Regions from separate parts of the Paenibacillus sp. VMFN-D1 genome, predicted to be linked through region 1. Evidence: a T-box and tRNA genes for the amino acid it is inferred to sense, from the RefSeq annotation. Region 1 holds a T-box; the other holds one or more tRNA genes.
The links. A T-box is a leader RNA that pairs with one kind of tRNA and senses whether it is charged. The one in region 1 lies ahead of trpS (tryptophan--tRNA ligase), so its partner is inferred to be a tRNA-Trp.

Region 1 (14,550 bases):
GCTGAGCAGCCCATTGATCGGACCGACCGGGTCATACATCCACCGCCACATGCCGTACAGCACCACGCCCGGCACGACAAACGGCAGGTAAGCGGCAATCCGGGCAAAGCCCTGAAAAAACCGCAGCTCCGAAATCGCAATCGACGCCACAATCGGCACCCAGAAGCCGATGATGACCGTTAAAAACATGTAATACAGCGTATTTTTAACGGCTGTCCACACATCGGGGTCGTGCAGCACCCTGGCGTAATTATCGAAACCGACAAAGGTGTTGCCTTTGACGAAATCAATCGTAAAGAAGCTGTACACCGCTCCTTTGATAATCGGCACCCACAAAAACAAAATGAAAATGACAATGGCCGGCAGGATGAACAGGTATCCCCAAAGATGCTTTTTCCACCTGCTCGTTCGTCTGCCCGCCGGCTCGCTCTTCGCTTCCGGCTTTAACATAGCTGTAGCGGGTTCCCCCATCTGTCTCCCTCTTTCCTCTAATGTTTCTTAAGGATCATTGTAGAAAAGCGGGCTGCCCGCGCACATGTCTAGTTCTATGGAAATGATGGCTGTTCTTACTTCTTCATCTCGCTCGGGCTCATGCCGAAATACTTTTTGAATATTTTGCTGAAATGCTCCGGCGACTCGTACCCCACCCGCTCGGCGATTTCATAGCGGCGCAGGTCCGTGTTCTGAAGCAGGTGGCGGCTCTCCTCCATCCGCAGCTTGATAACGTACTCCCACAGGTTATGCCCGGTGATTTTCTTAAACAGGTAGCTCAAATAGTTCGGACTGACATGGTTCTTCTTCGCCACCTCATGAATGGTCAGCCCCTTCTGGCTGTAGTTCTCTTCGATATAGCGCCTCGTGCTCTCAACAATCCGGTTGCTCTGCGTCGACAGCTCTTCTGCGGACGGATCTTCAGCGTAGTTATGCCAATTGAAGTCCCCGTAATAAAAAACGTGGTAGTCCGGGTAGTGCCGGCTCCACAGCATCGCTTTATCGGCCTGGCGGCCGAGTACGGAAAGAAAAGGAATGCCCTTCAGGATCTGGCTGATGGCGACTGTACAATCCAGCTTCAAATATTTGCGGATATGATGGTACACGCTGCGGCCGGCCATTTCGAGCTGGCTGAGCTTGTTCTCGCCGGTTTCGGCATTTGCCGCCTCGCTCCACTGGATAATCGCATGGATGTCGTCATCCGGCGAGTAAAACAGAAGCGCATCCCATTCCTGATCGAGCAGCTCCTTCACAATATTGAGCGAGGCATACCGGAGAAGCCGCCGATCCCTGTCGGTATAGGACGAGCTGCCGGAGGAAAGGTCCAGCCTCATTTTCATAACGGCAAAATACGGACCCTTCAGCCCAAGCTCGCCATATTCACCGCCCGTCTCAAGATTCCCTGATTCATGGCCCGCTTCTTCCGACAGCAGCCGGTTCAGAAGCTCGTTCTCTCGGGGCTCGGGCTCCTCCATGCGAAAATCTTCTTGTGTGGCTGTCAAAAGCTCATTCACCTGCGGTATCCGTTTATCCATCTTGAGCAGCACGCTGCCGACGGAGTCCAGAAACTGCTCGCTGTTCAGCGGCTTCAGCAAATAGTCCTTGGCTCCGAGCCGGATCGCGCTTTGCGCGTACTGGAACGTTTCATGCGCTGAAATAATAATCGTCTGCACCCACGGCTTGATGATTTTCGCCTGGTGCATCAGCTCGATTCCGTTCATCTCGCCCATCTGAATGTCGGTGACGAGCAGGTCGACCTCCTCCATCCGGACGATATCAAGCGCCTCATGGCCGCTGCCCGCCGTGTAGACTTGACCGATGTCGAGGCCCGATGCGCTAAGCAGCCCGGCTAATCCCTTACAGATGAGCGGCTCGTCGTCGACGACCAAAATATTGAACATGGATGCTCCCCCTTGTATGTAGCTTGTTTATACCTTGTTTGTCATGAACCGCCTGCCTTTTCGGCGGGAAGCGTGATCGTGACCAGCGTGCCCCCGCCCGGGCGGACGCTGTAGACAAGGCCGTACTCCTTGCCGTAGTGAAGCTGAATCCGCTGATGAATGTTCCGGACCCCGTAACCGGTCGAAGGATCATTTGTTTCACTGTTCAAGTTCCGGTTGATGGCTTCGATGTCCACCGGTTTGTAGCCGTTATCGGAGATGCGGATGCGCAGGATGCCCCCGGACGCCTCTGCTTCGATGCGGATTTCGCCGTCCTCGCCCATATTTTTAATGCCATGAATGATTCCGTTTTCGATCAAAGGCTGCAGCGTAATTTTCGGAATGCTCAACGGGTGCAGCGATTCCGGGAGGTTGATGTCCACCTGGAACGCATAGTCATAGCGGTTCTGCTGCAGCTTGATATAAGCGGTCGCATGCTCCAACTCCTCTCCGAGCGTAATCAGCTCCCTCCCGCGGCTCAGGCTGATTTTCATCAGCTTGGACAGGTCCTTGATCATCTCGGCCGATACGTGGTTGCCTTCCATCTTGCTTTTCCAATAGATGCTCTCCAGCGTGTTGTACAGCAAATGAGGGTTGATCTGCTGGTACAACAGCGACAGCTGCGCTTCCTTTTGCTTTAAATCCATGTCGTATTTGTAATGAATCAGATCGTTCAGACGCCGGGCCATTTCGTAAATCGTGGAGATCAGCACGCTGACCTCGTCGTTGCGTTTCCGGTGCGGCGTTTCGGGCACGGCATTCCCCGGCTCATAACGCCGGACGAAGGTGACCAGCTTCTGCAGCGGGGTCATCAAGGACCGCCAGAAATATAAAATGATGATCAGACCGGCGGCGAAATACGCGACAGAGATGATCTGGATGACATGCTTCATTTCGTCCTGCTGCTGCAGGAGCGCTTTGACCGGCACTTTGTACACCAGCTTCTGCTGGAGCACGTAGTTATAATCCACGACATAGATAAAATCCTTCGTAATGACGTCCTTGACGCCCATAGGTGAATTTCCCGGCTCCACTTCCGGAGGAAGGCTGAGCACGCCCTCGGCATCCGGCTGGGTGGAGGTCAGAATGTGATTGTTCCAATCGGTAAAATACAGCTCGCCTTCCGGCAGCGACACGGTCTTCAGCGATTCGCCGATCCGCGCGTCCACGTTCGTTACCATCAGAACGCCGATCGTACCGCCCTGATCAATGTTGTTGATCGCGCGGACATAGCCGAGCGTTTTCTGGTCATACTGCCCCTTCGCCGGCGGGGATAAATGATCGGTGAGCCGCAAATAGCCGTTCCCTTTACGGGCTACCGCTTCGTCAAACCATTCCGGCTTCTCGGCCTCGTTCGAAAAGAAATAGACCCCGGACTTTTTGGACTCCGGATAATAAGGGGCAAAAAAGTAATGGTTGCCGGGATCGTACACGTACAGCGAATAGTACAGCGGCTGCCGCTCATCGCTCTCCTGCGAGTATGAGCTCAGCATGCGCTCCAGCTTCTCGTAGGTTTTCACCCGCTGCAGCACCGTGTCCTTCCCCGTCGTATCCAGCTGCTGGACCACCGGATTCTGAAACACCGTCGCCGTCACCTTGTTAACGGTTTCAATATCGCGGCTGATCAGTTTGAAATTCTGCTTGTTCAGCTCTATATAAGCATTGGTTACATGGCGTTTTAAAATCTGGCCCGCCCTGTTGTTGCCGTACCCGTTCAGAATAAACACGGGAATGACAAGAACCAGAAACAGCAGGATCATCTGCTGCCTGACGTTCATTCTCGCCAGCGGATTGCGGATCCCCCGCTTCATCAGTCATAACACCTCCGGCTTTCTTTCAATATACCAACAATAAAAATGGGGAAGTATGTGCGTTTCTACGACAATCATTCGCGATTGTAAGATATGGCCCGGCAGACAGGCCCATGGGCGATTAGTCCTAGTGTAATTTATTTTCGGCGGGTTGCCAGTAAAATTTTATGGAAGTGTTATTGGCGTGCCCCGGCGGTGGAATAGCAACGGGATGACAACGGAATAGCGGCAGATGCCCTCTTTCCTTCCTCGAAAAAATGAGCTACAATAGTGCAAATCCATTTTCACGATGATGAAGAGGAGTACGCGCGAATTGCGGCCTTACAGAGAGCCGGCGGGTGGTGCAAGCCGGTGGCGGCGCGCGCGGAAGTGGGCTTCGGAGTGCCCCATCTGAACAGGAACGCTTCCCCAAAGAAGCGGACAGTAGGGTGGGCGGCAGGTCCCCACCGTTAACCGGGGCAGGGTATCGAGGAAGGCATACACAATTTTCTTTTCGTTTAGCGCCGGAATCCGTACCTGTTGAGCAGGGCTGCATCCCTAGAGGATGGCGGCCAATCAAGGTGGCACCGCGGGCTAGAGCCCCGTCCTTGGATAGATCTCCATCTGGAAATTTTTCAGCATGGAGATCCTAAGGGCGGGGCTTTTTTGGCGTTGATATAAGAACGTACGCCCTTCTGCCCGATCAACTAAAGCAAAACTGAAAACTGCATGATTGAAGGAGGTGATGGCCATGGATGACGGCTGGTGGTGGCGTCCCGGGAAGACCGGGTTACTAGACATGCTCGCTAATGAAGTTCCGTATACAAAACAATTTCAATTCAGGAGGAATAACCATGACAATTTCAACAAACTCACAACCCAAGGACATTGTCCTCACCGGAGACCGGACGACCGGCAAGCTGCATCTCGGCCATTACGTCGGCAGCCTGAAGAATCGGGTGCAGCTTCAGCAGCAGTACGAAACCTATATCATGCTGGCGGATGTGCAGGCGCTAACCACCCATTTTCATACGCCGGAAATGCTGGCGGGCAGCGTGCGCCAGGTGGCGCTGGACTATTTGTCGGTAGGCATTGATCCTGATCGTGCGACGTTGTTCGTGCAGTCGATGATCCCCGAGATCGCCGAGCTGACGGTGTTTTATTCGATGTTCGTGTCGGTCAGCTCGCTGCGCCACAACCCGACGATCAAGAGCGAAGCGGCCGAGCGCGGATACGAGGATCTGTATTACGGTTTCCTCGGCTACCCGGTCAGCCAGGCGGCGGACATCACCTTCTGTAAAGCCACCCTGGTTCCCGCCGGCGATGACCAGATCCCCCATATCGAGCAGACGCGCAAAATCGTCCGGCGCTTTAACGAGCTGTACGCCCCCGTCCTGGTTGAGCCGCAAATCATCGTAGGTGAACGGCTGGACGGGCTCGACGGTTCAAGCAAAATGAGCAAAAGCCTCGGCAACGCCATCTCCCTCGATTCCACCACGGATGAGGTCCGCAGCCGGATTCGCAAGGCCCCAACCGATCCGGAGCGCGTGCACAAAACCGATCCCGGCCATCCGGAGGTCTGTACGATTTACGGGTATCACCGGATTTTTCGCCCCGAGGACAGCGGCAATATTCATGACATGTGCACCCGGGGCACGCTCGGCTGCGCCGCCTGCAAAGCTAAAATCACCGGGGCGATCGAAGAGGTGCTGGAGCCGATCCGCGAACGCCGCGCCCGGTATGAACAGCGTCCCGGCGACATCGACGACATTCTAATGGCAGGTACCACCAAAGCCCGCGAGGCCGCGCGCCAAACGATGGGCGAGGTGCGGGAGGCTATGGGGATCAACTATTTTGACCGGAGATAAAATAGCCATAAAAATGGGCTGCCCGGAACCCTCCGGTTAGCCCATAGGAGAATATCCGTCCAAGGTGATACGGCAGAAGCCGTTCCTTGGGCGTTTTTTTTGATTGGTAATAACGAAGCGGCACGCTTTTAAAAGCTCTGGACCAGGAAGTCCCGAAATTCGCGCGCAGCTTGGGATAAATAGCGCTCCTTTTGCCATGCGATTTGATAAGTACGCCGACAGACCGGTTCCTCGATCCGCAGCACATGAAACGAAAATCCGATCCGATCTACCAGCGTCTCAGGGATAAAAGCGATGCCTACCCCCGCCCGGATAAAATGGCCAACGGCCGAATGCTCATCCACCTCGCACACAATATCCGGCTCGAACCCGGCCTGCCTGCAAAACTGATCCGTCATTTTCCGAAATGGATTGCTGCTCTGGATGCAAATAAAAGCCTCCCCCGCCGCCTCGCTTAACCGGATGCTGCTGCGGCCTGCAAACCGGTGTGACGAAGGCACCGCCAGCAAAATTTCTTCCGTCAAAAAGGAAATTCCCTCGATGCCCGGCTGCTCGATCGGTGGGAACGTGATACACAGGTCCAGCTCCCCGCTTACAAGCTTATCCCGCTTTTCCTGCTCTCCCGCCTGTGAAATTTGCAGCCGAATCTCCGGATGCATCCCTAGAAAATCTCCGATCCGGTCGGAGAAGCATTTATGCGTGGTCGTCGCGAGGTTAACCCTGCCCTTCTCCGCTCCAGCCAGATCTTCGAGTTCCCTTCTCCCGTCTTCCAGGGCGTTCAGCGCGGTCTCTACCCTCCGCAGATAGGCCCGGCCAAAGGCGTTCAACCGGATCTGCCGCCCCTTCCGGTCAAACAGCGGCACGCCCAGGTCCTCTTCCAGCCGTGAAATCGTCTTGCTGAGGGCAGGCTGAGCAATGCGCAGTTCCTCTGCCGCACGGGTCATGTGCTCAAGTTCGGCAACTTTGCGAAAATATTGAAGCTGCAGCAGCTCCATCGAAACCCCTCCTTATATACCAAAGGTTATTAATAAATAGCATTATATATATTTTTTATTATTTAGGATCGATTATAGAATAAATACAGGCCGAAGGCGAGAGAGGCTGCTCAAGCTCACCTCAGGAGGCATGAAATAAAAGCTCTGGATATCACTATATTCAATGACCGAAAGGATGATCGATAGCATGACAGAACAACAGACCATGAAAGCGGCGGTGATCCGCGCGTTCGGTCCGCCGGACGTACTGCATACGGCGGAAGTGCCCCTCCCCTTACCCGGCCCTGATGAGGTCAGGGTTCGCATCAAAGCGGCCGGCGTTCAACCGTTCGACCTGGCCGTCCGGGAAACGGGATGGGTCCCGCCTGGTCTAAGCATCCGGTTTCCGCAAATTCTCGGCAATGACTTCGCCGGAACGATCGAGCAGGCCGGAGACCACGTAACGGACTTCGCGGCCGGCGATGACGTGATCGGCTGGGCTCTGCTGGCCAGCTACGCCGAATACGTCGTCGTTCCCGCCAGCCAAATCGTACGTAAGCCGTCGGGCATCCCTTGGGCAGAAGCCGGGGCGCTCGCAGCTTCGGGACAGACCGCCCACACCGCCCTGCAGGAGCTTCGCGTCGGGGAGGGCGATACCGTCCTGATCCATGGCGCCGCCGGCGGGGTCGGCACCATGGCTGTCCAGCTTGCCCGCGCTCTGGGCGCCACGGTTATCGGGACCGCCAGCGAGCGGAACCACGACTACCTGCGCGCCCTGGGGGCGATCCCCGTCGCCTACGGCCCCGGCCTGGGCGAGCGGGTGCGTGCCCTTGCTCCTGGCGGCGTCGATGCGGCCCTCGACGCCGCCGGGAGGGATGCGCTCCGCGTATCCGTGGACCTCGTCCCGGACAGGGAGCGCATCGGCACGATCGTGGACGGCGAGCTTGCAGCGGAGCTCGGCGTCCGCATGATCCGCAACCAGCGCTCGGCTGCGCGGCTGGCCGAGCTGGCGGAGCTCTGCGCCGCGGGCAAGCTGAATGTCCGCGTCCGTAGGACCTTCCCGTTGGAAGAGGCCGCCGCGGCGCACCGCGAGCTGGCCAGCGGGCACGGCCAGGGCAAGGTTGTGCTGACGATCGGGTAAGGAAGGCTCCTGCTGGGGTCTCCGCCGTTCGCCCGAAATCAGCGGTTTGATCGTGGAAGCGGAGCACCGTCGCATGGGCGTGGGCCAGAAGCTGGTCGGCCGGTGAATCGGTTGGGCGAGGTTAAAGGCCTATGCGCAGATCGGTGTGCATTAGAAGAGAGCAGAAGCGGGTTTTGAGATTACGAAGGGGTAGCAGATGTGATAGCTGATGCTGTAGTTGCCTTTGCCTGCCGGGTTGCGGCAGCAGGAGCAGGGTTCAGAGCGGGGCTATCAAAAGGGCTGTAATCAGAGGAGTTGGGCACCAGTCGGCTACGCCCTTACAGGCTTCGGAGCCGATGCTCTCCCTGCCCTAATTAGTTGCCTTAGCGCAGCAGGCATGCTCCCCCTTCCCCGATTCCAGCGGAGCGGCCGGATTCATGCTGGAGAAGCGGCAGCGGCCGCCTTTGTGAGCGAATTTCTTCCTCATCGTCCATTCCCAGAAATTCGCGAGCAACAGCGGTCGGAAGCATGAGCCGGACGCGCAGCGGGCTTACAAGAAGACTTCGGAGCGATACCACCAGAGATGTGGGCATCGGAGAACTCCCACCAGAGGTCTGTGCTCGGGAGCGCAGCGGCCTTAACAACTTCCGAGCGATGCTCTCCCTGCCCTTATTAGTTGCCTAAGCGCAGCAGGCATAGCTCCCCCTTCCCCGAATCCAGCGGAGCGGCCGGATTCATGCTGGAGAAGCGGCAGCGGCCGCCTTTGTGAGCGAATTTCTTCCTCATCGTCCATTCCCGGAAATTCGCGAGCAACAGCGGTCGGAAGCATGAGCCGGACGCGCAGCGGGCTTGCAAGATGGCTTCGGAGCGCACTCCACCAGATGTTACGTCATGGAGCACTCGCCCTCAAGCATTACAACTTCGAAGCTGATGCTCACGTTGCAAGAAGGCTTCGGAGCACCCACCCTCAAGCATTACAGCTTCGAAACCTCCGCAATAAACAAGGGCTCCCCCATTCGGGGAAGCCCTTCTCGTGCTTATTATGGATTGATAAATGCCGTTCTCAGCTTCGCCACGTACTGAACGTCGAAGCCGAGGCCTTGCGCCAGCGCTGCCAGCGGTACGTACGTCTTCGATTCCTTGCCGACCTTGTTCAGGAACGCCGGTGCGCCAACAGCGACCGGTTGGCCGTTCACCTTCACGGAGCTGGCGCCGATCGTGATGACGACCGTGTTGCCCGCGTAACTGATCGTCGCGCTGGACGTTTTGCCGTCCCACTTGGAAGTGGCGCCGACCGCGTTCACGATGTCCTGGATGGCCACGAAATTCGCGCCGTTCTTGATGACCGGCTTGTAAGGCGTGTTCAGCTCCTTGCCGCCGACGATGATACCCATCGGCGCGCCCGCCTCGTGAACAGCCAGCTTGGTGTAGCCGCCCCAGATCACTTCGGAGAAGACTTTGGCCATCGCCTCATACCCCATCTGGTTCGGGTGGATGTCCCGATCCGCGATGATATGCGTCATCGTGCCCTCGCCGCCGACGAACTCCTTGGCCACATGGGCCACCTTGACATTGACGCCCTGCGACTGATAGGTGGCCGCCATCTTGTCAATGACGTCCGTAAAAGCCTGGGCTGCCTGCCCCAGCTTCGGATACAGCGCCTTGTCGGCGATTTCCGGCATCGGCTGGTACTGGTCGGCGACCACGATCAGCGCGTCCGGATTCAAGCCGTGCAGGTCGTCCAGCACGACCTTCATGCTGTCCGAGTACAGCTTGAACAGCTCCTGTACGCGGTCGGACAGCTGCTGGTCCGTCATTTGGCTCCCGGTCTCAAGCAGCTGGGACATGTCGTTGCCGCCGATCGTGATCGTAATGGCGTCCGCGGCCTTCACGGCCGCTTGGGTCTGTGGAGCCGCTGCGCCGATCTGGGCGGTCCGGGGATCCGGCAGGTTCGGCTGAATCGCCTCGGCACCGATCGGCTGTCCGGCTGCGACGGCTTCCACAAAGTTTTGGAGCCCTAGGCTCTTCAGCCCGGCAATCCCCACGTTCAGCGTTTCCGTCCGGCCGTGAAGCAGCCCCTGCTCCTGCAGGCGGTCCACAAAACCGTAAGGAACGTCCTTCTCTCCCTTGCCGGGCTCATAGCCGACGGTTAGCGAATCGCCGAAGGCGACGATCCGGTAGGGCTCTTTCGCCGCCGCTTGCGGTGAAGAAGCGGGTGCCGCTCCCGCCGCGCTCAGCACCAGTGCCGAGGACAGTAGCGCAGCGGACAGCGAGCCTATGTACTTGTGAACAGTTCGAAGCATGTGATCACTCCTTATTCAATGGAACAAGCCTCCGGCAGGACGCCAAAGGCTTGCTTGCTAACTTCAGTTTACCACCATTTACCGGTTTGGGGGATTAGTTTTTCCCCGAAATGGCGGCATGCGATTCGCGATATTCCGTCGGGGTTTGGCCCGTGGCCTTTTTAAAAACCTGGGTAAAATATTTCGGATCCTGATACCCCACCAGCGGCGCAATTTGATACACTTTTACGCTCGTATGGCTCAGCATGTACTTGGCTTTGTCCATCCGGCACTCCGTTAAATACTCAAGGAACGTATAGCCCGACACCTGCTTGAACAAGGTGCAGAAATGGCTGATGCTCAGGTCGGCGACTTCGGCAACTTCCTCGATGCTGAGATCTTGATGATAATGGTTCGAAATATACTGCTTCGCCTTTTCAACCACAGTTGGTCCGTCTTCCCGGTGCTGGCTTTTCAGGTGATCCGCCAGCTGCACCGCAAATGCTTCTTTAAGCAGAGCGATCGCGTCATGCAGGCTTCCCTGGTCATGCAGCTCATGAATCAGGCCGTCCAGGCGCCAATCCATCGGCGGATTTCCCTGCTCCAGCTGGCGGCACAGGACGATCGTCAGCTCGATGAGCAGCCGCTCGGCTCCCTCCTTCGGATAGGCCTGTTCTTCCAGATATCCCTTCAGCTCATCCCAGCATGCGTTCAGGCGCCCCGTATCGAGCGTCCGGATGGCGTCCAGCAGCTGTGATTCCAGATGCTTCGGATATTTTAAATCCGGATGCCCGGCAATATCCTCATGCTCCGTATCGGCAAACACACCCTCCTGCTCGGAGTAAAAGCGCTGGTACAGCGCCCGGGCTGCCCCGTCATAGGCTCTGCTCAGCTGATGGATTCCCCGGGTCGTCCGGCTGAGGCCCACCGAGCACTTCAGCTTGGAATACGTACGGATCCGGTCGATCAGATCGTGGCCAAGCGTGATTTTCCGCGGCTGCAGCGCATCGGGGAACAGCACGATCCATTCTCCGCTGTGAAAAGGAAACACCGCCAGGCATCCGTACTGCTGCGACCACTCCTCCAAAATGTTGCGGACCGCAAACAGCCACAGCCGCTTTTCGGCCATCGACCACCGTTCGCTCAGCTGGTGGTAATGATCCAGCTGCACAACGGCCATAAAGTAGTCCTCATCCAGCTCATGGCTCTCCAGCCACGCCAGCGGTCCGCACGGACGGTCGTTGCCCTCAATCCATTCCGCATACATCCGCTCGCGGGCCATCACGGACAGCACCTGAACCGAGTGCAGAAGTCTGTCGTCGGCCCGCTGCGCGTCCAGCCGGGCAGCCGCCCGCTTCAGCATCTCTGTCAATTCGTCATGATCGATGGGCTTCAGCAGATAGTCGAAAGCCCCCTGCCGAAGCGCCTCCCTGGCATATTCAAATTCGCCATAACCACTGATCACGATGAAAATGCGTCCAGGATTGCCCGTAAGCACTTCCTTCATCAGCGTAATACCATCCATGCCGGGCATGCGGATATCGCTGATGATGATGTCCGGCGCATGCTCCCGGACCAGGTCGAGCGCCCCTTCCCCGTTCTTCGCCTCGCCGGCCACCTCGATGCCCAGCTCCTCCCAGGGGATGGCAGCCTTCAGACTCCGCAGAATGATCGGTTCGTCATCCACCAATATGGCTGTGTAATGCCGGCCTGAACCTTCCATTTCCTATCCCTCCTTTCATTTCACCGCCGTGCTGCGCCTCAGATTCCAGTACTGCTGAGAGGAGACGTCCAGCTCCTGCAATGCGTCTCCCGCCGAAATGCCCCCGTGGATCATCTCTGCGATGACCGCCAGAAACGATTTGTTCACTTCCGGGGACAGCATATTGTCATAAGGAACGAAGGTTTGCGGATCCTGCTCCATTAAGGCGGTCACCTGCGGAAAAACCGGCCCGGTCCGCTCGGCATCAAAAGGAATGCGCATGGACGGAATCCGCAGCCCCTCGTACACGATCCGCTCCTGCACTTGGGTCGTGTACAAGCTCTTCATCAGCTCCAGGGCCGCCTTTTTCTGCGCTTCGCTTAAATTGGAAGATAAACCGATCCCGATCGTATAGCCTCCCGCAAGCGACTTGGAGCCGCCCGGCTCAAGGGACGGGAACGGAATCGCCTTGATATCGTTCTGAAAATCGGCCGGCGCCCGTTCGTTATGAAACAGCGTAATGTCCCAGTTGCCGTTTAAATACATGCCCGCTTTGCCATGGCTGAACAGATCGATCGCTTCTTCGGTCGAGATATCGTTGGGATGGGGGCCGAATGCCCCCTTTTCCGCCCATGCCTCGATCTGGTTAAATGCCTTCAGATAAGCCGCATTTTGAAACGCGCTGCCGCTGTTTCCCTCGACGAGGTTTTCGATCATTTGCGGATTGCCGTAGCGGTCCATTAAATAATGGGCAAAAATAGCCGCCGGCCAGCGCTCCTCGTTGCCGAGGGCAAACGGGATATAGCCGTGCTGCCGCAGCACGTCCACCGCTTCGTTTAACTCGCTTAACGTTTCCGGAATGGCGATCCCGAGCTTGCGGAACAAGGCGGCGTTCACATACAGCGGCTCGGCGTTGCCTTCAATCGGCAGGCCGTAGACATGGCGGTCGAAGGTCCACAGCTTCAAATCTTTAAATTCGTTCTCCAGGTGGTTGCCGTTCACGAACTCCGTCAAATCGAGCAGTCGGTTCGACCTGACGTACGGTTCGATCTCGGCGCCGCCAAACAGGACGAACATGTCCGGAGGCGTGCCGGTCACCATCTCGCTCTTGAGCTTCTGCTCCCGGTGGATCGTTTGATCCATCCCGTCGAAGTTGACCTTGACGTTGGGATGGGCCTCCTCGAAATCGCGCACGACATCTTCAAAAATGTTCAGCATCGGCCGGTCATGCTCACTGATCCAGAAATGCCGGAAGGTCAGCGTGACCTTATCGGTGGCATCCTCCTCGATCGGCTCATGGTTCGCATGCGCCACGACGACGACCGTGCCGGTCAGTACGACCGCATAGAGGAGCACCCAGCCCCAGCTTCGCAGTTTTCTTCTTAACATCCGTTTTTCTCCTCCCCTGACGCCCCGGTCCTATGGCATAATCTTCGGCACCCGGATCCGGACGACTGATCCGCCGCCGGGAGAGGAGCATATGAGAATGCCGTAATAGCCTCCGAACCGGATCCGCAGCCGTTCATGGACGTTTTTCAGGCCCACGCCGCTGTCATGATACTTTTTCGATCCGGCGGACTCCTTGTTCCAAATGCGAAGCAGCGACTCCGGGTCAAAGCCCGGCCCGTTGTCCGTCACGTCGATGACGATGTCCCGGCCGGCTTCAATGGCCTGGATGCGGATATATCCTTTGTCCTCCATCGGCTCAATGGCGTGGTACAAAGCGTTTTCAACAATCGGCTGTACGATCAGCTTCTGAGTCATATATGATCGCAGCGTCTCGGGAATGTCGATTTCATAGTCAAACCGGTCTTCGAACCGGTATTTCTGAATGTTCAAGTAATGGCGAACATGCTCGAACTCCATATACAGCGGAATAAGCTCCTGGTTCTCGCTGATGCTGATCCGCAGCAGCTTGCCGAGGGAAATAACCATTTTGCTGATATCCCGGTTCCCGGCCAGCACCGCCATCGAGTTGATCGATTCCAGCGAATTGTAAATGAAGTGGGGATTGATCTGGGCCACCAGCGCCTGCAGCTCGGCTTCCTTCTTGCGGGTCTGCTCCGTCTCCACCTGCTGGATCAGCTCTTGGATCTGCGAGCTCATCCGATTAAAGCCGTCGATCAGCAGATCGGTTTCATCATCGCTTTTCGTATGGGATGTGATCGGTACGAAGATGCCCTGCTTAACCCGCTTCATGCCGTTTACGGCGCTGATCAGGCTGCGGACCAGCCTGCGGATAAAAAATTGGTCGAACCAAAGTGCCGACAGCAAAGAAAACAGTCCTAAAATAATGGCGATATTCCGAATGGAAACGGATTCAGAACGAATCAGCTTCAGCGGCGTCACCGCAACCAGATACCACTGTTCGTTGTGGGACGGCAGAAAGGTAATTAGTGATTTTTCATGATGAAACGAATCTACGTAATAGTCCTTCGTCTTGGTGTAAGTGTCTGACAGAAAAGGAAAAGAGATGTTCTCCCCGATCCGGTCTCCGGATTTGTTAAATACGACACTGCCCTCTTTGTTCACCAGCAGAATGTCCCCGTTCTTCAGCGTCGCGGCTTCCCAGAATACCTGATCCAAAATGTCCGGCTTCACATAGATGACCAGATAGCCGATCGTCTCCAGCGAGTAGTAGTCTTTGATGACGCGGGCATGAATCATAACGGGACGGCTCACTGCCGCCGAACCGTTCTCCCCCGGCCCGGACCATACCGGACGCCCTTCGGCGCCAAGCATGGACGCATACCAGGTTTGCCGCTTCAAATCGCCGAATGACATCGGCGCATTGTACTGATAGATCAATTGGCTGGTGGAGTACAGGCTGAACGAAGTAATCATCGGGTGGTTGATCAGCAGATTGTTGATCTCCTGCTTGCG
Region 2 (14,550 bases), on a different contig from region 1:
CCGGGTCAACGCCATTGCCCCCGGCTTTTTCCTGACGGAACAGAACCGGAAACTGCTGACGAACGAGGACGGGTCCCTGACCGAACGTTCCCATAAAATCATCAGCCACACGCCGATGCGCCGGTTCGGCGTTCCGGAAGACCTGCTGGGTACCCTGCTCTGGCTGGTGGACGACACCACCTCGGGATTTGTCACCGGCACGGTGGTGCCCGTTGACGGCGGATTTATGGCCTATTCGGGCGTGTAACGAAACGCAAAAAAGGCAGCTCCGCATCGCACACCGATCGGAATTGCCTTTTATTTTTATACTCACGAGCAGGCAGGTTCAATCAAAATGCCGCTGCCGCATCGCCTCGAACAGCATCAGCGTCGAAGCCATCGCCACGTTCAGCGACTCGGCCTGCCCCCGCATCGGAATGATGAGCGCGTCATCCACCAGCTGCTGCGCCTGCTCCGATACCCCTTTGGCTTCGTTGCCGACGAGCAGCCAGCAGGAGCCCTGCCGGAAATCGTAGCTGTAGCACGTGTCCTGCGCCTGCAGGCTGGTGCTGATCACCCTCGCGCCGCTCCGCTTTGCCTCCGGCAGGATCTCCATCAAATCACCCTCCACCACGGGTAAATGGAACAGCGACCCCATGGTCGAGCGGATCGTCTTCGGGTTGTACAGGTCGGCCGACCCGCGCCCCAGAATGACCCCGTCCGCCCCCGCCGCATCGGCACTGCGGATGATCGTCCCGACATTGCCGGGGTCCTGCACGCCGTCCAGGACGATGACCAGGCTGCCCTCCCGGCTCATCAGGGCGTCAAGCCCTGCCGCGGTCTTGGGCTTCCGGGCAATGGCAAAAACCGGCTGCGGCGTTTTGGTATCCGTACACTTCGCGATGACCGCAGGCGATACGCCGATCCACTCCACAGATTCCCCGCCGGCCAGGTGGGCAAGCTCGGACGGAATCCCCTGCTCCAGGTCAAACGCGACGCACTCCAGGTCTGCCCCGGCCGTCAGCGCCTCCTGCACGAGATGAATGCCCTCGATGATATATTTATGCTGCTTGTCCCGGTGCTTCTTCTCGAGCAGCTGCGCCCATTCCTTGACCCGGGGATTTTGCGGTGAAATGATGTCCATCCTTAACCGTCCTTCTCATGATTCATCTGTCAAACTGCTCCTCTGCCCCAGCACGAGGTTTTCGCGTTGAGGATCGGATCATTTCGGATAAGCCAGCTCCAGCTTGGTCAAATCGCTTTTCTCGCCAACGATAACGAGTACGTCGTCTTCGCTCAGCGGGGCGTCGGCATACGGCGAAATATCCATCTTCGTGCCGTGCTTGATCGCCATGACGTTGCAGCCGAAGCGGGCGCGAATGTCGAGCTCCCTCAAGTTTTTGCCGACCATGTCCTGCGAAGCCTTTAATTCCAAAATGCTGTAGTCTTCGGAAATCTCGATGTAATCCAAAATATTCGGCGAAGTGAGATGGTGGGCGACCCGCATACCCATATCCCGCTCCGGAAAAATCACTTTATCGGCGCCGATCTTTTGCAAAACCTTGCCGTGCAGTTCATTTTGCGCCTTGACGATAATCGTTCCGACCCCGAGATCCTTCAGAATGAGCGTCGTCAAAATACTGGATTGGATGTCTTCGCCGATGGCGACAACCACCACGTCAAAATTGCGGATGCCCAGGGCACGAAGCGCCTCTTCATCCGTTGAATCCGCTGATACGGCATGCGTAACCATATTTGATACCGCCTGGGTGCGCTGTTCATCCGAATCGATGGCAAGCACGTCAAACCCCATCTCGCTCAGTGTGTTTGCAACACTGGAGCCAAAGCGCCCCATACCGATGACGGCGTACTGCTTTTTCGCCATATGTTAACCTCCACGACTATAAGAAGTCTATCCTGCTTATTATATCACAGCGGGTGAAAAATCTGAATTTTGCCACCCGCCTCGGGGCACATTACTAAAGAATATCATTACAATTCAGACTGAGCCCTGGGAAGCGGGACGTCGTCCGCACGATATATGGAAGCGGGCGCGGCTCTGATGTGAAGGGTTCATACTTTTAGCCTGGAGGGAAAACGATCATGTCAATTCTTCTCGACCTGCGCCAAGCTATTGTCCATAAGGTCCATGATTCCAATGAAGCCGAGCTTCGTGAAATGATTGAAGGGTCCGTCGACGGTCCGGAGCAGGCGCTCCCCGGCTTGGGAGCGATCTTTGAGATGATGTGGAAAAATATCGACACGAAGCAGCAGAACGAGCTCGTCCATGTGGCTCATGAGCACCTCAAGACGATTAAGCCGGGGCCATTGACTTAACAAAGACGCCGGTGCTTTTACCGCACAACGACAAATACCCCTCCGCTGGGAAACAGCTGAGGGGTATTTCCTATATTACAGAAGCTTCAGCAGACTTAAGGCGCTGTCTCCAAAAACTTCGCGGTTGGATTTTTTTCCATCGCCGTCCGCATCGCATATTCGTTTTCGAACAGCACGACATAGTTGCCCTTCTTATCCTTCACCAGCGTCGAGTTGATGCGGAATTTGCTCGGATCGATCTGGTCGTCCACGATCCAGCGGGCGAACTGGTACGGCATCCGCTGCAGCTGCACATCCACGCCGTACTCGCCTTTCATCCGGTATTCGAATACTTCGAACTGCAGCTGGCCGACAACGCCGAGAATCGTATCGTCGAAGCTGACCGTATGGAACACCTGAATGGTCCCTTCCTCCGTCAGCTGGTCGATGCCCTTCTGGTACTGCTTGTGCTTCAGGGCGTTCTTGACCGTTACCTTGGAGAAAATCTCCGGCGAGAACGTCGGCAGCTCGTCAAAGACGATTTCGCTGCCTTGGCTCAGCGAGTCGCCGATCCGGAAAATGCCCGGGTCAAACAGCCCGACGATATCGCCAGGATACGCCTCATCGACGATGTCGCGGTCCTGTGCCAGGAACTGCTGCGGCTGCGACAGCTTGATGTCCTTGCCGACCCGCACATGCTTGACGGTCATGCCGCGCTGGAATTTGCCGGACACGATCCGCATGAAAGCGATACGGTCCCGGTGCGCCGGGTTCATGTTCGCCTGGATTTTGAAAATGTAACCCGAGAACTTCTCGTTCGTCGGCTCGATCAACCCAGCCGTGCTGCGACGCGGCTCCGGCGGCGGGGCCAGCTGCAGGAAGTTCTCCAGGAACGTCTGCACCCCGAAGTTGTTGATCGCACTGCCGAAGAACAGCGGCGTCAGTTCGCCCTTTTGTACCTTTTCCAGGTCAAATTGGTCCCCCGCCACGTCCAGCAGCTCCAAGTCCTGGCACAGCTGATCGTGCAGGTAATCCCCCGCCATCTCACGGATAACCGGGTCGTTATAGTCCTCCACCTTCTGTACCTGGATAGTCGAGTGGTCGTTCCCTTGGAACAGCTCGACCTGATTCTTCATGCGGTCGTAGACACCGCACAGCTCGCGTCCGGTCCCGATCGGCCAGTTCATCGGCACGGAGCGGATGCCAAGCACCTGCTCCAGCTCCTCCATCAGGTCGAACGGACTCCGGCCTTCCCGGTCGAGCTTGTTAATAAACGTAAAAATCGGAATGCCCCGCTTCGCGCAAACCTGGAACAGCTTGATCGTCTGGGCCTCGACCCCTTTGGCCACGTCGATCAGCATGACGGCGCTGTCGGCAGCGGTCAGCGTACGGTACGTATCTTCACTGAAGTCCTGGTGACCCGGGGTGTCCAGAATGTTGACCCGATGTCCGTTATAATCGAACTGCATCACCGACGAAGTAACCGAGATCCCCCGCTGCTTCTCGATTTCCATCCAGTCACTGGTCGCGTGCTTGCTCGCTTTGCGCGCTTTGACCGTACCGGCCAGCCGGATCGCGCCGCCGAACAGGAGCAGCTTTTCCGTTAATGTCGTTTTACCTGCGTCCGGGTGGGAGATAATCGCGAACGTCCGGCGCTTCTCCACTTCCTGCTGCAGCGTATCATCTATCGCTTTGCTCATTTCACTATTCCCTTCATCACTAAAGTCATGTCTATTATTGTATCACATTCTCTACGCAAATCACCCCCATGCAGAGGCTGCATGAGGATGATTTCATTTCAGGCTATGTCTTTAGTGAAACATAAGGCAAGCACCGGCACAACGGTTTTATTTGCCAATCTGCCACACGACGTTGTCCTCTTCCTGGCCGTTCACCGGCCACCAGTGGAAGCCGTCCGCTTTCAGCAGTTCGTCCGTTTCCTTCGGTCCCCAGGACCCGGCAGGATAATAAGAGATATCACCCTGATTTTGCGCCCAGGCTTCGGCGATTTTATCGACGAAGGACCAGGCCGACGCCACTTCATCCCAGCGGGTGAAATACGTCGATTCGCCACGGGCTGCATCATGCAGCAGGCGCTCATACGCCTCAGGCGAGTTGATGCCGACCATGCAGCTCTGGCAGAAGTCCATCGCAAGCGGCTCGATTTCATTTTCAGAGCCCGGCTTCTTCGCGTTGATCTTTACGTAGATGCCTTCCATCGGGTTCACCCGGATGACCAGCAGATTCGGTTCGAGCTTGTATTTTTTACCCAAATACACGTTGTTCGGCATGCTCTTGAATTCCACGACGATTTCCGTCGTTTTGACCGGAAGGCGTTTGCCTGTCCGGATGTAGAACGGTACGCCCGCCCAGCGGAAATTATCCACGAACAGCCGCGCCGCAAAATACGTTTCCGTATTGGAATTCGGGTCGACCTTGTCCTCCTCACGGTAGGCCGGCAGGTCCTTACCACGGGCAGAGCCCTTGATGTACTGGCCGCGGATGACGTTCTTCTTCACTTCTTCCGCTGTCTCGTAAGGCCGGAGCGAACGGAGCACCTTCACCTTCTCGTCGCGGATGTCCTCCGGCAGCAGGCGGCTAGGCGGCTCCATCGCGATCATCGTCAGCATCTGCAGCATATGGTTTTGTCCCATATCACGGAGTGCACCGGCATGGTCGTAGTACCCTCCGCGCTCTTCAACGCCGACGGTTTCGCTCAGCGTAATCTGCACGTTGGCAATATGCTTGTTGTTCCACAGCGGCTCGAAAAACGCGTTGGCGAACCGGATGACTTCGATATTCTGCACCATTTCCTTGCCCAGATAGTGGTCGATCCGGTAAATCTCTTCTTCTTTAAAGACCTGGCGAATCTGTTCGTTCAGCTCTTCAGCCGATTTCAGATCGTAGCCGAACGGCTTCTCGATGACGAGGCGGTTCCAGCCTTCGGCATCCAGCATGCCGCCCTTTTGCAGGTTAAACGATACGCTTCCGAACAGCTCCGGCGCCAGGGCCAGATAGAACAGGCGGTTGCCCGGAATGCCGAACTGCTTCTCCAGATTAACCGTCTGTTCGTTTAATTCACGGAACCCGTCGACGTTGTTGATATCGAGGGACTTATATTCAAAATGCTGCGCAAACGTCTTCCAGTTGTCGTTGTTCTCCGCCTTGTAACGGCAAAATTCCTGAATCGACTGGAAGATGTCCTCACGGAACTCCTCCTGGGTACGCGGACGCCGCGCGACGCCGATGACCGCAAAATCCTCGGCTAATTTACCTTCACGGTACAAACTATAAATGGCAGGAAACAGTTTGCGTTTGGCCAAATCCCCGGTTGCCCCGAAAATAAAAAATACAGCACCAGGTGTTTTGAGTGCTTCAAGATTTTGATTTTCAGTCATGGCTCCTCATTCTTTCTATGTCGTATTTTGGTCTCTTCAAAATCCCGATTTTACACCATAATTTGGTGGCATAAAATGATTGATGTCATTTTAGCACATTCATCAGCATGATGCTATCCGTTTAACTTGGTCGTAAATCAAAAATTTCTTTCTGCGTGCTAGGCAGATCTAATACTCAATCGTAATGACCGGAAGCCCGATCGTCACCCGGCTGCTGCCGGTCGATTGATCCTCATGAACCGCCACCTGCATGTTCAGAACCTTCCCTCCGCTTTGGATGCCGGACCGCAATGAAGGCACCTCGTAAGCGTTGCTGACCGTAGTCGCATCCTCGTAGGTTTCCGCCTTAGTCGCCGCCATATGTCTGAAAATGCCATCCTCTACCGCTTTCATGGTCGATCCGGCAGGATGCTCCCCTTTAACCGTTCCCTGCAAAGAAGCATTCCATTCAGCATCGATGCCGTTTTCGTGCAATGCTTGTCCGTATTCCGACTGGAGTTCGGTCAAGGCGCTCAGCTGCTCATCACCAGCCGCCTCCATTTGAATAATAATATAACTGCGATCCTCTGAAATCTCCTGCCAGTTAAACCGCACGTTAACGCCATTTTTCGTATCCACGACCCGGTATGTCAAGTGACCGCCTTCCGTCAGCTGCTGTACTCCCGGCAGATTCAGCGATCGGGACAGCCCCTCGGCCGCCTCGTACGCATCCTGATTTCCGTTGGCTTCCCAGTCTCCCTGCCACTTCACAACCAGACGCTGCGGCACGTCCACCACTTCATTTCCCAGCTTCAAGAGGGTGCGCAATTCTTCCGGATCCTGATGGGACGGCGCCGACGTCTGATTCGCACTGTACCACAAATACCCCATCCATACCAAAGCCGCTACGCATACCGCCAAACCTAAACCTGCCCATCTCCGGACTGCCATCATCCCTCATACATCCCTTCACCAGGAAATCTATCAATCTACTAAAAGGATGTCCGTTTCCGGGGCGATTATACCTAAAGCCGCACGATAGGCGAAATTGGGTGAATGACCATAGCCGCGTCCATAGGCGGTGAATACACTGGTTAATAAAAATGATAAGGGAGGTTCGCACACTTCCATGATCCCTATTTACCCATTAACAGAAGAAAATATTCGGCGGCACTGCGGCAAAATGGTCGCCGCCTGTATGTATGACGGCAGAGTATATACCGGAAAGCTGACCGAGTGCAAAGACGGCCATATTATTCTGAACGGGCCGGAAGGCACCCAGCTGCACGGCGCCAAAGTAAAGGGCGGCCATAAAAAACGCGCTAAGGGGCCTGTAGCCAAAGCTCCACAAAAAGCCACTGTCCGCGCCTTCTATCCTTATTATCCGTATGGCTATGGATTCGGCTTTGGAGCTGGCCTGGCGCTGAGTCTGGCCACCCTCGGGCTGCTGTTTTTGATTTAGCAGTCTTCAAAACTTACACATCATTATCTAAAAAAGCCCCTGGAAGCTATCCGCTCCTCAGGGGCTTTTCATCTGCTATGGATTAATTTGCTCTGGATTCAATCCAACTATTCCGCCAAACCGTTCTTGTAAGCGTAGATCGCCGCCTGCGTGCGGTCGTCTACGCCCAGTTTCGCCAGGATGTTCGTCACATGGAACTTGACCGTTTTGATTCCAATGATGAGGTCATCGGCGATTTCCTGGTTGGACTTGCCCTGCGCCAAAAGGCGGAGCACATCCATTTCGCGGTCGGTCAGCTCCTTGTGCGCCGGGGCCTCCACCTCCGGATGGCGGAACCGGTTCATCATCTTGGAGGCGACCTGCGATTCCAAGACCGATTGGCCGCGCGCCGCGGCGCGGATGGCGTCGGCGATTTCGCTTGCGCGCGACGTCTTCAGCAGGTAGCTGAATGCACCGGCCTCGATAACCGGGTACATTTTCTCGTCGTCCAAATAGCTTGTCAGCACGATCACCTTGCAGTCCGGGTACAGCTTCAGCAGCTGCCGCGTCGCCTCAATCCCGTCCATGCCCTCCATCACCAGGTCCATCAGGACGACGTCGGGTTTGTATTCCCGGGCAAGGCGGATGCCTTCCTCCCCGCTGCCTGCCTCGCCGACGACTTCGATGCCGTCCTCAGTCCCCAGCACGGCCGCCAGACCGATCCGCACCATCTCGTGGTCATCGACGAGCAGCACTTTAATCATGGGTGTTTCCATTTCCAAGATCCTCACTCCCTACTTTGTCTTCAGATACAATCGGCACGGTAATTTCGATTCGCGTACCCTTGCCGGGCGCCGTAATGATTTGGATCGATCCGCCGATTTCATTGACGCGTTCCTGCATATTGGAAAGGCCGTAAGAGGCCTGTTTTGTCTCGTTTAGTTCGAAGCCCTGGCCGTCGTCACGCAGCATGACCCAGACCATGTCTTTCTTTTGGTGAATCCGGATTTCCATCTTATCCGCTTTGGCATGCCGGAGCGTGTTAGACATCGCTTCCTGGATGATTCGGAACAGATGGTTTTCGATTCCTTTTACCAAGTGGATGCCTTTGTCCATTTCAAACACGATTTCCATCGGAACCTTCACTTTGAGCTCTTTGATCAGCTCGCCGAGTCCTTGCTCCAACGGCTTGCCTTCCAGATAGACCGGCCGGAGATGCAGCAGCAGCGCTCTCATTTCCGATTGGGCCACGGCGGCCATTTCTTCGATGAGCGCCACCTGGCGCTGAGCCTTGTCAAAATCCTTCTCAAGCGTCCTCCCCACGGCCGTCGCCGTCATCGATATCGCAAACAGCTGCTGGGATACCGCATCATGCAGCTCCCGCGCCAGCCTCTGGCGCTCCTCTACGATCGCCGATATCCGCGCCTGCTCAGCCAGCTGGGCATTGTTCGTGGATAAGCGCTGAAGGGAGTTGACCTGCTCCTCCCACTTTTTGCTGATGCGCCCAAGCTGCTCGCCAAGGCGCCCGACCTCGTCGCTGCCAAGCTCCGGCACGGAGCGGGCGACGTTCCCTTTTTCCCAGGAGAGCAGCGTCTCCCGCAGCCGTTCCAGCTTCATTTTGACCCGGTAGCTCTGATAGAACCCGAAGATAGCTCCCAGACCGATCGGAACCAGGATCAGCGTAGCACCGGCCTGCAGCGTTTTTTGCCAAGAATCAAACGGGGCCAAATAACCATATGTATAAAGCACGTAAAAAATGATCAGGAGCATAACAAAAGAAAGAAGGGCCCCCTCGCCCATGCTCCGGGAGACCATATTAGCCGGTTTTCGGGTTTTCATCAGGGAACCCTCCTCCTATGACAGATCAATATCAACATCTCCTACCAGGTAGGAAATATGGAATTTAACTTTGTATTCGCTGGTCTCATAATTTGGGGATTTCCAGTTCAAACGGTTCATCAAGCCGTTATCCCGATGCCCTCTGAAATCGATCGCGCCGAACAGGACGAACACTTCAAGCTCCACCCCGTAATACTCCGGAATTTTGATGTCCGTATCCCCCATGATGCCTTGAAACATCATCACCGTACGGTGTTCCTCGGGGATCGCAAGCGACAAATCCAGATCGGCTTCGTTGATAACATGCCAGACGCTCTGGCTTCTCATAGCCCAAGGGACCTGATCCCAATTGTAATGCCCCGAAAAGCCCTGCTTCTGTAGGTACCCGTCCCGGTTTTGTACCTTCCTTGCCTTTACAAAAAACCATCCCAGGGAGATCAGCGCAATCCCCAGCACGATCAGCAAATGATCAATTAGCAGCAGGATAGCTCCGACCGCCACAAGACGGTAGCCTCTCTTCACTTTTCCGCCGCGAATCGTATAAATTCCCATAAGAATGAATAAGAGGGCGACGATGGTAAAAAAGCCGACCCACCTGCCGAAGAGCATGAGGAGGCCGATCCCGATGAGAATCAGCGCAATGAAGCGATTTCTTTTTTCCATGCCGCACCTCCTTATGATGTCTTGGTTTATCGGAAAAGTAAGACCGGAAAAGCCATAGGGTTGTGACGGGCACACTCCTTATGGCTTCACCGGGATCCAGGAAGATGTGAATGAGGTCTCGCGCCCTTATTCCATTCTTCCTAGCATATCATATTGTCCGCAGAATTGAATACTTATTCTTTATTCGATTTGGAAGGAGCGGCAGTCGTCGGGTTCAGCTTGCTTTTCAGCGCGCTGAGCTGTTCTTCCACCTTCAGCTGCTTCTCCGCATCGACCGGGCTGGTGAAGGCGGATGTTTCCGGACGGTAAGGGGCACGCATCACATCGGCTTCAGCTTCCATTTGCATGATCTTTTCTTCCATGCGGTGGAATCCAAGGGACGCGCTTCCGCTTTCGATCGTATGCAGGCTGCTGATTTGAGACATTTGCTTTTTGGCTTTCGCCATTTGAGCACGGGCTACGAGCTCATTGCGCTTGTTGCGCATTTTGTAGAACTCGTCTTTCATGTCATGGAGCTGCTGTACCAGTTCTTTGGCCTGCGCCTCGGATTGAGCATGCAGTTCTTGGTACTCGGACAGTTTTTGGTCAAAATAAATCTTTTCCTCGAGCAGCTTGCGCGCTACTTCTTCCTGGCCGTTACGAAGTGCCAGTTCAGCTTGAGCCTCACGTTGGCCGGCCATCTTCACGGCTTCTTCCACGCGCTGCTTCATGCGGCGCTCATTGGCCATTTGCTTCGCTACTGTAACTTCCGCGTCATGGATTTCTGCCTCCATATCGCGCAGATACTGGTTCAGCATAATTACCGGATCTTCAACTTTATCCAATACCTCGTTCACCGATGCTTTCGTCATATCCTTAATTCTTTTAAATACTCCCATGTTTTACACTTCTCCCTTCTCGTACTTAGATAATTTTTTTTTCAATTCCTCAAGCTCTTTCTTCATGGCTTTCTTCTCGATATCTTCCATCATGGCGTCCAGGTCGGATGCGGACGAGCTGTATCCGCCCGGTCTGCCTCCGCCGTAAGCCGAACCGTTGTATTTGGCTCTAGGGTCAAAAGATTGGGCACCATAAGCGCCATTGCCTTGCTGACCGTTGCCGTAGTAGCTGCCGGATCCCATACTATTGCCGTAGTATCCTCCCCCAGCTACCCCCGGTCCCGGTCCATATGGATTAAAAGGTGTCGTTGGTTCTTTAGGGATGACCAAAGCCGCGATAAAGTAGATGAACAGCGTGGTCCCGCCGGTAAATGGGATACTGATCAAGAACAGGATCCGCAGCAGCGTGGAATCGATGCCCAATGTATCGGACAGACCGCCGCACAAACCGGTGACCATTTTATCGCGGGTCGATCGGTATAGCTTGCTCATGACGTTACTCCTTTCCGCTGTTGTTCAGCTTTTCCTTCAGGCGGGCCAGCTCCCTTTCCAGCACGCTGGATACCGTTCCGCTGGCTTGTTCGAACAGTTCCTGACCGCCGCGGCGCAGGTCGCGCAGACTGCGTGCTTCAAATTCCCAATCGGAAATGCGGTCTTCCAGACGGTTGAACATCTTGGGAACATCCTGTCCGCCAAAACCTTCCATGCGCTGATTCATCCGTTGCTGAAGTCTGAGGGTTTCCATCCGTGCCGCGTAGTATTGACGTTTGCTGTACACGGTTTGGTACTCCAATTTCAGGTCGTTCAGTTGATTTTCCAGCTCGGTGAGCGACTGGCGGGTTGTATCCAGCAGTCCTCCGTATTGCTCGAGCTTTTCTTCATAGATGATTTTTTCCTGCAGTGCGAGCTTGGCTAGATGATCCTCGCCGGCCTTCAGAGCCAGCAGCGCCTGCTCCTCACGCTTTTCCTTCATACTGGATGCCTGATCCACTTGCTGCTTCAGCTGTCTCACATGAGCGGAGTACTGCTGAACGAGCTTCTCGGCTTCCATAATATCGTCACGCGTTGATGCCAAAAACTGATCGATCAACCGTACCGGGTCCTGACTTTGTTCCAAACGTTCATTTAATGTCGCTACGGTGATATCCCGTACCCTGCGAAATACGCTCATCTGTTTTTGCTCCCTCCTTATAAGCTGTGATCGCCTATTCGTTTGATTGTATTTATTGAAGGTAATTCTTTGTTACCGTTACATCCACTTCGACGACTTCTTACCTTTCAGCAGCATAATCCCGAACACTACCAGGGCAATTCCCAGCAGCGGTCCGATGATCCAGGACAGCTTCGCCAGAAGTCCCATGACACCGAATGCGAGGATAATCGTACCGATGACCACCTTACCTCTGCGAATTCCATAATAGCCGAGCACGATCATCAGGATCGGGAAGATCAATCCGATCAGCCTGCCGAATAATGGAGCGAATACTCCCAGGAGCATCAGTGCTCCGATTGCGATCAATACGATCGCCCAACCAGAAGTTTTATTTGTTCTCATGCTTTGTCACCGCCTTTCGTTTGTATCAACCTTATGACTCTATTTTAGGTTCTATCCGGGTTTTCCAAAACGGACCCCAGACGGTTTTTAATCCTAGACCTAAGTCGGGGGAAGGCTCGGACCTTAGACGAAGCAAGCTTTTTCTGCATGGAACGCGGCAGCCACATCCTCCACTGAAGCTCCAATATCCCGTTTATAGGGCATGATCGACACGCTATGGGAACTTCAATGAGCAGTTTACTTAAACAATGCTTGGGATAGGGAATCGTTGGAGGCTCTGAGCAAGGGATTTAGCTCTTAGCTAAAGAAACATTGAGCCAGTTTAGCCCCGGTAAAGCCGGCTGGAATGGTTTATCAACTTTAAACAAGGATGGGGAACACGTTCAAAGGGAGTAATGGTAGAACGAACGGATGATCAGAGGATCTTGTTCAAGGCTGTTGTACACCCTCTTACTCCCATCTTACGAGGGCATGTCATATAAAGAGAACATTATGCGGATAGGACCTACATAAAACAAAAGGATACGAATTAAACGCCATACAAGCCATACAAATAAACGCAATACGAATTAAAATGGCCGCCTTTCTGCGGGATATCATCAGGTGGCTGATTGGAAGGAGAAGTGCAATATAGCGGGATGGGAGATTAACGAACGACGAACGATGGCTCGGTTTACAATGTTAGTCTATACAAGAAAAAGCCTTGGAAAGATATCCAAGGCTTTTCTCTATGATGCCGGTGAAGGGACTCGAACCCCCACGGTTTCCCTCACGATTTTGAGTCGCGCGCGTCTGCCAATTCCGCCACACCGGCATATTCAGTTAAAAAAATGGCGCGCCCTAAGAGATTCGAACTCCTGACCTTTTGATTCGTAGTCAAACGCTCTATCCAGCTGAGCTAAGGGCGCATATGAAATTAATGGAGGCGCCACCCAGATTCGAACTGGGGATAAAGCTTTTGCAGAGCTGTGCCTTACCACTTGGCTATGGCGCCGAAATCAAATGGAGCGGACGACGGGAATCGAACCCGCGACCCTCGCCTTGGCAAGGCGATGCTCTACCGCTGAGCCACGTCCGCTTAAACTGGCTGGGGATATAGGATTCGAACCTATGCATGACGGAGTCAAAGTCCGTTGCCTTACCGCTTGGCTAATCCCCAACAAGATTGTCATTATAAGTTATGGGGCGATCGATGGGACTTGAACCCACGAATGCCGGAGCCACAATCCGGTGCGTTAACCCCTTCGCCACGACCGCCATAATAAAAGATATGAAACTGTATTTCGAATGGCAGGGGCAGCAGGAATTGAACCCACACTAACGGTTTTGGAGACCGCTGTTCTACCTTTAAACTATGCCCCTATAATAAAACTGGTGGAGGCTGATGGATTCGAACCACCGAACTCGTACGAGAACAGATTTACAGTCTGCTGCGTTTGGCCACTTCGCTAAGCCTCCATATGGTGCCGGCGAGAGGACTTGAACCCCCAACCTACTGATTACAAGTCAGTTGCTCTACCAATTGAGCTACACCGGCTTTTATGCTTGTTATTAAATTCATGGTGGCTCGGGACGGAATCGAACCGCCGACACGAGGATTTTCAGTCCTCTGCTCTACCGACTGAGCTACCGAGCCTAATTTTGTTTTTATTAAGAGCATTATTGCAACAAACTAAACTCTCAAGAAAATAAATGGCGGAACCGACGGGATTCGAACCCGCGATCTCCTGCGTGACAGGCAGGCATGTTAGGCCTCTACACCACGGTTCCACGGCCAATTATGTATCTCCATACGTAAGGAGATAAATTGCGGGGGCAGGATTTGAACCTGCGACCTTCGGGTTATGAGCCCGACGAGCTACCGGACTGCTCCACCCCGCGTCATTAAAAAATATTTATTTTCTTTAAAGTATAGATGGTGGAGGCTGAGGGGATCGAACCCCCGACCCTCTGCTTGTAAGGCAGATGCTCTCCCAGCTGAGCTAAGCCTCCATAAGAAACACTTTTAATATCTTAGCAGATAAACCACTAAAAAGGCAAGCATTTTTTCTTTGGGATTCTCATCCCTGAAGCTAATAATTAAAGTGGTGACCCGTATGGGATTCGAACCCATGTTACCTCCGTGAAAGGGAGGTGTCTTAACCCCTTGACCAACGGGCCAAACTATAATGGCGGAGAGAGAGGGATTCGAACCCTCGAGACGCTTTTGGCGCCTACACGATTTCCAATCGTGCTCCTTCGGCCAACTCGGACACCTCTCCATAATGGCTCCCCGAACAGGACTCGAACCTGTGACAACTCGATTAACAGTCGAGTGCTCTACCAACTGAGCTATCAGGGAACAATATTTAATTCAAGTGTTTGATCACTTGAAAACTAGATACGAAACGAATCTACATTTTATATTTATTGGATAAGCCCTCGACCGATTAGTATTGGTCAGCTCCATGCATTGCTGCACTTCCACCTCCAACCTATCTACCTCGTCGTCTACAAGGGGTC

Region 2: it encodes a tRNA-Trp, which carries the amino acid that the T-box ahead of trpS (tryptophan--tRNA ligase) is inferred to sense. The anticodon was not compared.

What each region holds. Positions count from the first base shown of each region.
Region 1 covers NZ_QRDU01000007.1:99,890-114,439, reverse strand. Annotated here, with positions in the region: gene C7820_RS31160 (carbohydrate ABC transporter permease) at 1-450, opposite strand, end outside; gene C7820_RS31155 (response regulator transcription factor) at 567-1,892, opposite strand; gene C7820_RS31150 (sensor histidine kinase) at 1,934-3,742, opposite strand; T-box leader at 4,023-4,334, shown strand; gene trpS (tryptophan--tRNA ligase) at 4,576-5,589, shown strand; gene C7820_RS31140 (LysR family transcriptional regulator) at 5,718-6,584, opposite strand; gene C7820_RS31135 (NADP-dependent oxidoreductase) at 6,790-7,704, shown strand; gene C7820_RS31130 (hypothetical protein) at 8,067-8,276, opposite strand; gene C7820_RS31120 (SGNH/GDSL hydrolase family protein) at 8,724-9,986, opposite strand; gene C7820_RS31115 (response regulator transcription factor) at 10,081-11,688, opposite strand; gene C7820_RS31110 (ABC transporter substrate-binding protein) at 11,704-13,056, opposite strand; gene C7820_RS31105 (sensor histidine kinase) at 13,087-14,550, opposite strand, start outside.
Region 2 covers NZ_QRDU01000002.1:5-14,554, reverse strand. Annotated here, with positions in the region: gene C7820_RS15215 (SDR family oxidoreductase) at 1-247, shown strand, start outside; gene C7820_RS15210 (TrmH family RNA methyltransferase) at 326-1,123, opposite strand; gene C7820_RS15205 (potassium channel family protein) at 1,202-1,864, opposite strand; gene C7820_RS15200 (small acid-soluble spore protein SspI) at 2,083-2,316, shown strand; gene C7820_RS15195 (peptide chain release factor 3) at 2,412-3,995, opposite strand; gene zwf (glucose-6-phosphate dehydrogenase) at 4,143-5,693, opposite strand; gene C7820_RS15185 (YwmB family TATA-box binding protein) at 5,862-6,626, opposite strand; gene C7820_RS15180 (hypothetical protein) at 6,802-7,134, shown strand; gene C7820_RS15175 (response regulator transcription factor) at 7,242-7,889, opposite strand; gene C7820_RS15170 (sensor histidine kinase) at 7,870-8,952, opposite strand; gene liaF (cell wall-active antibiotics response protein LiaF) at 8,968-9,615, opposite strand; gene C7820_RS15160 (PspA/IM30 family protein) at 9,789-10,493, opposite strand; gene C7820_RS15155 (PspC domain-containing protein) at 10,497-10,985, opposite strand; gene C7820_RS15150 (PspA/IM30 family protein) at 10,990-11,664, opposite strand; gene C7820_RS15145 (LiaF transmembrane domain-containing protein) at 11,743-12,048, opposite strand; tRNA gene C7820_RS15140 (tRNA-Leu) at 12,783-12,862, opposite strand; tRNA gene C7820_RS15135 (tRNA-Arg) at 12,880-12,956, opposite strand; tRNA gene C7820_RS15130 (tRNA-Cys) at 12,969-13,042, opposite strand; tRNA gene C7820_RS15125 (tRNA-Gly) at 13,052-13,126, opposite strand; tRNA gene C7820_RS15120 (tRNA-Gln) at 13,133-13,207, opposite strand; tRNA gene C7820_RS15115 (tRNA-His) at 13,230-13,305, opposite strand; tRNA gene C7820_RS15110 (tRNA-Trp) at 13,337-13,410, opposite strand; tRNA gene C7820_RS15105 (tRNA-Tyr) at 13,421-13,506, opposite strand; tRNA gene C7820_RS15100 (tRNA-Thr) at 13,510-13,585, opposite strand; tRNA gene C7820_RS15095 (tRNA-Phe) at 13,609-13,684, opposite strand; tRNA gene C7820_RS15090 (tRNA-Asp) at 13,742-13,818, opposite strand; tRNA gene C7820_RS15085 (tRNA-Met) at 13,856-13,929, opposite strand; tRNA gene C7820_RS15080 (tRNA-Val) at 13,965-14,040, opposite strand; tRNA gene C7820_RS15075 (tRNA-Glu) at 14,134-14,208, opposite strand; tRNA gene C7820_RS15070 (tRNA-Ser) at 14,218-14,309, opposite strand; tRNA gene C7820_RS15065 (tRNA-Asn) at 14,314-14,389, opposite strand; partial or broken rRNA gene C7820_RS15060 (23S ribosomal RNA) at 14,458-14,550, opposite strand, start outside.